Regions from separate parts of the Phyllobacterium zundukense genome, predicted to be linked through region 2. Evidence: predicted binding sites of a transcription regulator. Region 2 holds the regulator's gene; the other holds the start of a gene.

Region 1 (3,420 bases), 1.6 Mb from region 2:
AGGCCTATCACGGTGTCACCGTCATGGCGGCCTCGCTGACCGGCCTGCCTGGCAATCACAAGGGCTGGGATCTGCCGGTCGAAGGTATCCTGCATACGGATTGCCCGCACCATTACCGCTTTGGCCTGGAAGGCGAAAGCGAAGCGGAATTCGTCACACGCCTTGCCAAGTCATTGAAAGATATGATCGAACGCGAGGGGCCGGAGACGATTGCCGCCTTCATCGCCGAGCCCGTCATGGGCGCGGGCGGCGTGATCATTCCGCCTTCCGGCTATTTCGCCGCGATCGAGCCGATCCTGCGCGAGCATGATATTCTCATCATCGCCGATGAGGTGATCAATGGGTTCGGCCGTACCGGCAACTGGTGGGGCAGCCAGTCGGTTGGCATGACGCCGACGACCATTTCCGCCGCCAAGCAGCTGACCGCCGCCTATGCGCCGCTCGGCGCGGTGCTGGTGCCGGAAGACCTCTATCAGGCCTATATCGACCAGAGTTCGCAGATCGGCACTTTCGGCCATGGCTTCACCTATGGAGGCCATCCGGTGGGCTGTGCCCTTGGCATCAAGGCGATCGAGATCTACCAGCGCCGCAATATTCTCGAATATGTCCGCGGCCTGACGCCGACCTTCGAGGCCAGGTTGAACAAAGTCAAAGATCACCCGCTTGTGGGCGAAGTTCGTTCCTGCGGACTTGTTGGGGCTGTTGAGATGGTTGCTGACAAATCGACGAAGCGGCCTTTCGATCCGGCGCATGGTGTTGGAGCAAATCTTGCAAAGTTCCTGGAAGGACATGGCGCGGTGCTCCGCGCCTTGGGCGATACCATCGCATTCTGCCCGCCAATGATCATCACCGAAGACGAACTCAACGAGTTGTTCAACCGCTTCGAGAAGGCACTGGCAGACACCGAGGCCTATGTCTCGAAGAACGGACTTCGCGCGCAACAGTAACTACCATGATGAAAAAAGGGGGCGGTTTTATCGCCCCCTTTTCGTTTATCGGGCCTTGAGAAAATCACCAACTTCCAGGATCACGAATTCATCGTCATCCGCCTTGTCGACGGCGCGACCAGCCGAGAATGGCAGGTTGTTGTCATTGCCCACGATGATATGGCTGTCATCAACAATATCGACGTTCTCAATCGTTACGAAAGGAATGTCGTAGAAGCCTTCACCGCCGCCCTGACGTGCCTTGTTGTCCGGATCGGCAATCCTGAGAAGATCGACATAGCCGATCTTGCGCACGGCACCGCCGGCATTCGCCTCGGTCATCTCGATCTTGTAGATGCGTTTGAGCTTGGCCGGCGTGTCAAAACAGTCCGGCTTCGGCGCCTTCGGATCGGCACATGCCTTGCTTGCGACGCCGGCGCCGTTGTCCCGTTCAATGACAAGTGCGGTGGTGTCATCGATCATGTTGAAATCACCGATTGCCTCACCGCCGGTGGCAAGCGGATAAAGCCAGCTGCGTCCGGTCCAGCTCTTCGATGCGATATCGAACTCGATGATACGCAGCGCTGGCGCGCCATCGACTTTCTCGACGGAACCATCCTCGCCGAAGAGCGGCCCTTCCAGAAGACCATAGAGCTTGCTGCCGTCCTTCGACTGGGCGAGGCCTTCAAATCCACCGGAGCGCTTGAGATTGAACACAGGATTCTTCAATGTCGGGTTTGCCGGCAAGGTGATCGCGGGATTGTCCGGCGAGCGCACCGGCTTGTCGCCGACCTTGGTCGCAACGACATCCGTCACCTTGCCGTCACGTGTGACCTTGACGAGATAGGGGCCGAATTCATCGCCGATCCAGAAACCGTCAGCGACGGGCTGGATCGATTCAACGTCAAGATCGCTCCCTGTCAGATAGCGGGAATCGCTGCCTTCCATGACAATCGGGAATGGCACCTTCTTGTCGGGATCGGTCAGAAATATCGTTTCCTTGCGTGTTACGGTGCCCTTTTCCCAATCGAAAGCCAGGTGATGCAACATCAGCATGGCGTCGGGAGAATTGAGCTTCGAGCCGAATCCATTATCCGAAAGCGACCAATAGGTACCGTCACCGGCTGCCTTGATGCCGGAGAAGCCCTGAACCGGCTGGCCGTCAAACGGGACTGACAGATTTGTCAGGCGCGCGCCATCCTTGCCCGGCACGGTGCCAAGCCCATCGGCACGCTTGCGATCGGCTGTTGTGAATTTGCCCGATGTTTTCAAATGTTCGGGGGCGTTATCCGGCGCCTTGACCAGTGTGTTGGCGGGGAGAATTGCCTGGGAGACGAGCTTTGCCTTGAATTCCTGTTCCGCGGCAAAAGCCGACGCGGGGATCAGTGCAGAGGCGCAAAGTAAGACAGCGAGTGTAAAACGCATAGGGATCACCAATTGGCTGGAGTGCTGAAACATTCCACCAATAGGTCGACCTGGTTTCTGCGGTTTGACCGTTCCGTGAAGATTTGATGACGCACCGCCTGGGTGCGGTAGCGGGGAAAATCCCCGCTACCGTTGTTGTGCTGGTTTTATTACCGCGTCGTGAGCACGACGGATTGTTTCTCACCAGCTTTTATGCGGACATATGTGACTGGAATATTGCCACGATCCGGGTCGGCGCCGGCGACCCAGCCTTCGGTTGCACCGGTCAGCGAGGTGAGGTTTGCCACAGGGTTTATTGCGGTACCGTTGATGCTGACGCTGCTGGCAACGTTGCCGTGAATCTTCACGGTGTAGTACTGCAACTGCGGCTTGAAGCTGCCGACGGGATCGGGAGAAGCGGTTTCGAATGTCACCTGAGTGCCAGACCTCTGCACCGATAGCGTCTGCAGGAAATACTCCCCTTTCTCGTAATCATAGCTATCGCCGTCATCATCGTAATAGTCGAATGAAGTCAGCTTCGCATCTGGGAACACTTCGACGTTGAGTTCAGTTGGATGCCACCCGCCGACCGACGTAACATACGTCTCCGACGCAGGATTTGCATCCGCATCGCTCATCATGGGGATGATCGCCCCCGCGCGGATGAACAACGGAAAATTTCTTTCCCATGTCCGGGTATTGAAGCTGACCGTTTGTCTGCCCTGATCGGTCGCGCCCGAGCTCCAGCGAGTCCAGTTGCCATCTGGCAGATAGACATTCTTGTTTTGCTGACCCTCCTCAACGACAGGCGAAGCGAGAAGCCATTCACCGAAGAGCCAGGAATCGATGGTGTTTCTTACGTTCTGGTCTTGCGGCCAGTCGAAGATCAGCGGCCGGACAATACCGACGCCGGTTTTCCTGCGCTGGTGCTCATAGCTGTAGATATAGGGAACGAGCCGATAACGCAGCCTGATCGCCTCCACGGCAGCCGTTTCGCCAACCCGCTGCCCTTGCGGCACATAAAACCATGGCTGGCGTTGATTGCCGTTCGTCGCATGGACCCGCATGATGGGCGTGAAAGCGGCAAATT
Region 2 (3,420 bases):
GGAAGAGAAAAAACTGATCGAAGCACTTGGCGGCTTCGACAAGCTGATGGAAACCCTGCGTCAGCGCCTCGAGGAACAGCAGGGCCGTCATCAGGGTGGGTCGAAATGGATCGGTACGGCAGGCACGTCACCCTTCGGCGCCTATGGCTATAACGCGGAAGGCGTGCGGATCGGCCAGGACGAAAGCCGCCATCACCGGGCAGTCAAGGTCTGGGACAAGCGGGAGTTCAAGAACTTCGATGACAGTGTTGAGCTCGGCACGCGCAACATCAAGGTTGCACTGAAGCGACTGCGGCGCTGGGTGCGCGAGGGCGCCGAGGACGAACTGGATCTCTCGGGAACAATCAGATCCACCGCGGAACACGGCTATCTGGATGTGCAGATCCGGCCGGAGCGGCGCAATCATGTCAAGCTGCTGATGTTCTTTGATGTCGGCGGTTCCATGGACGAGCATATCAAGATCGCCGAAGAGCTGTTCTCAGCCGTGCGCTCCGAGTTCAAGCACATGGAGTATTTCTACTTCCATAATTGCCTTTATGAGGCTGTGTGGAAGGACAACCGCCGCCGCTATACCGAAAGCATCCCGACGCAGGATGTCATCCATAAATATGGATCGGACTACAAGGTGATCTTCGTCGGTGACGCGGCGATGGCGCCCTATGAAGTCTCGCATTCTGGGGGTTCCGTCGAACACTGGAACGAGGAAGCCGGTGCTGTCTGGCTCACACGTGTGCTCGACCAATGGAAGAATACGGTCTGGCTCAATCCCACCAAGGAAGCCTATTGGAACTACACGGCATCGACGTCCATGATCCGCGGAATTTTCGCGCAGCGGATGTATCCGCTTACCCTTTCAGGCATCGAGACCGCGACCCGCGAACTCTCGCGTAAGCACTGAACGCTCAGCCGAACGAATACCCGGCGCCGCGTACGGTGCGGATCGGGTCGATCGAACGGCCAATATTGATCGCCTTGCGCAGCCGTCCGACATGCACGTCGACCGTGCGGTCATCGACATAGATATCCGCGCCCCAGACATTGTCGAGCAGCTGGCCGCGTGAGAACACCCGTCCCGGCGACTGCATCAGGAATTCCAATAGGCGGAATTCCGTCGGCCCGAGCTTCAGTTCACGTTCCTTGCGGAATACGCGGTGCTGCTCACGGTCGAGCTTCAGGTCGCCGAAGCTCAGAACATGCGAAAGAAGACTCGGATTGACGCGGCGTAGCATCGCCTTGATGCGGGCGAGAAGCTCCGGCGTCGAGAACGGCTTGACCATATAGTCGTCCGCACCGGTCGCCAGACCCCGCACCCGCTCGCTTTCCTCACCGCGTGCCGTCAGCATGATGATCGGCAGGATTTCCGTCTCGCGCCGGGCTCGGAGGCGCCGGCAAAGCTCGATGCCGGAAAGACCGGGCAGCATCCAGTCAAGGATCAGAAGATCCGGCACCTTCTCGCGCAACGCAATTTCCGCTTCGTCGCCGCGCGTGATCGTCTCAACAATATAGCCTTCAGCTTCAAGATTGTACCGGAGAAGGACGCTCAAAGCTTCCTCGTCCTCCACAACGGTGATTTTGGGGGCTATCGCCATGGCTCGTTCTATCCTGGATTACGATTGTCTGGCTTCGTCGACGACGATGCTGTGAGTCTGGTCTTCCTTCGGTCGCTCGGCCGGCAATTGCGAACCGGTGACGATGTAATAGACGGTCTCGGCAATATTGGTAGCGTGGTCGCCAATACGCTCGATGTTCTTGGCGCAGAACAGAAGGTGCGTGCAAGCCGAGATGTTGCGCGGATCTTCCATCATGTAGGTCAGTAGTTCGCGGAACAGCGAGGTATAGAGCGCGTCGATCTCGTCATCGCGTTCACGCACAATGTTTACCTGCTGGACAGAACGTGTCGCATAGGCATCCAGCACATCCTTGAGCTGCGTCAGGGCCAGTTCGGCGATAGTCTGCAGACCGCGATAAACCGACAGCGTCTGCCGGGTATCGGTAACGGCAACGACCCGCTTGGCGATGTTTTTGCCGAGATCGCCGATGCGCTCGAGATCCGAGGAAATACGGATCGTGCCGATGATCTCGCGCAGATCGATAGCCATCGGCTGACGCTTGCCAATGATGGTAATGGCCTTTTCATCGATTTCCCGTTGACCGGCATCGAGGATCAGATCGTCCGAAATCACGCGCTGTGCCAGCGCGTTGTCGGAATTGACCATCGCGGTGACCGCCTGTTCGACCATCCGTTCCGCATGACCGCCCATCTCTGCGATCTTGTGCGTCAGGAACTTCAGTTCATCGTCGTAGGAACGCACAGTATGCTGGGCCTGCTGTTCGGTCATGTTCTTACCCTCGTTTCCTCACTGCGACGAGCGTCTTAACGAACGCACAAAGGACGCAGTAACAATTTGAATACTCAATCAGCCGAAGCGCCCGGTGATATAGTCTTGTGTTCGCTTTTCTGACGGATTGGTGAACATCATTTCCGTATCGCCCACCTCTACCAGATTGCCGAGATGGAACATGGCTGTCCGCTGCGAAACACGGGCTGCCTGCTGCATCGAATGCGTCACGATGACGATCGTGTAGTTCTGGCGCAATTCGTCAATCAGTTCTTCGACCTTGGCTGTAGCAATAGGATCAAGCGCCGAGCACGGTTCATCCATCAAAATGACTTCCGGGCTGACGGCGATGGCGCGCGCAATGCAAAGGCGCTGCTGCTGACCACCGGACAGACCGGTTCCCGCCTCGTGCAAGCGATCCTTCACCTCGTCGAACAGGCTGGCGCGGCGCAAGCTCTTCTCAACGATTTCCTCGAGCTGCTGGCGATTCTTGGCGAGGCCGTGAATACGCGGGCCGTAGGCGACATTTTCGAAGATGGACTTCGGAAAGGGGTTAGGCTTCTGGAACACCATGCCGACACGGGCGCGTAGTTCCACAACATCGATCTTCGGATTGTAGATATCCTCGTCATCGAGCGTGATCTTGCCGCCGATCTTGCAGCCTTCAATCGTGTCATTCATACGATTCAGACTGCGCAGGAAGGTGGACTTGCCGCAACCGGATGGTCCGATAAGCGCCGTTACCATCTTCTCGGGCACATCGAGGTTGACGCCGAACAGGGCCTGTTTGTCGCCATAATGAACGGTGACATCCTTGCCCTGCATCTTGATCGCATTCACCTGAGCGTTCATTTTTTCATTTACCGCTTTTTCGAGATTTCGTTCCGTCATCAGGTTCATAGCCAGAGCCTTTCCCTTTTACCAGCGACGCTCGAAGCGGCGACGCAGAATGATAGCTGTGATGTTCATGACCGCGAGGAAAAGCAACAACACGATGATGGCGCCGGACGTCCGTTCGACGAAAGCGCGTTCCGCCTCATTCGCCCACATGTAGATCTGTACCGGCAATGCCGTGGCGGGA

The links. Region 2 encodes PhoB, which activates phosphate uptake and scavenging genes when phosphate is short. Its sites were predicted from a motif close to TGTCATNNANCTGTCAT; they were not measured.
Region 1: the regulator PhoB is predicted to act here: its motif matches at 2,427-2,443, upstream of BLM14_RS13205 (esterase-like activity of phytase family protein).

Annotation. Positions count from the first base shown of each region.
Region 1 covers NZ_CP017940.1:2,627,995-2,631,414, forward strand. Annotated here, with positions in the region: gene BLM14_RS13200 (aminotransferase) at 1-947, shown strand, start outside; gene BLM14_RS13205 (esterase-like activity of phytase family protein) at 993-2,351, opposite strand; gene BLM14_RS32360 (TIM-barrel domain-containing protein) at 2,501-3,420, opposite strand, start outside.
Region 2 covers NZ_CP017940.1:296,568-299,987, reverse strand. Annotated here, with positions in the region: gene BLM14_RS01460 (vWA domain-containing protein) at 1-898, shown strand, start outside; gene phoB (phosphate regulon transcriptional regulator PhoB) at 903-1,589, opposite strand; gene phoU (phosphate signaling complex protein PhoU) at 1,608-2,339, opposite strand; gene pstB (phosphate ABC transporter ATP-binding protein PstB) at 2,418-3,191, opposite strand; gene pstA (phosphate ABC transporter permease PstA) at 3,258-3,420, opposite strand, start outside.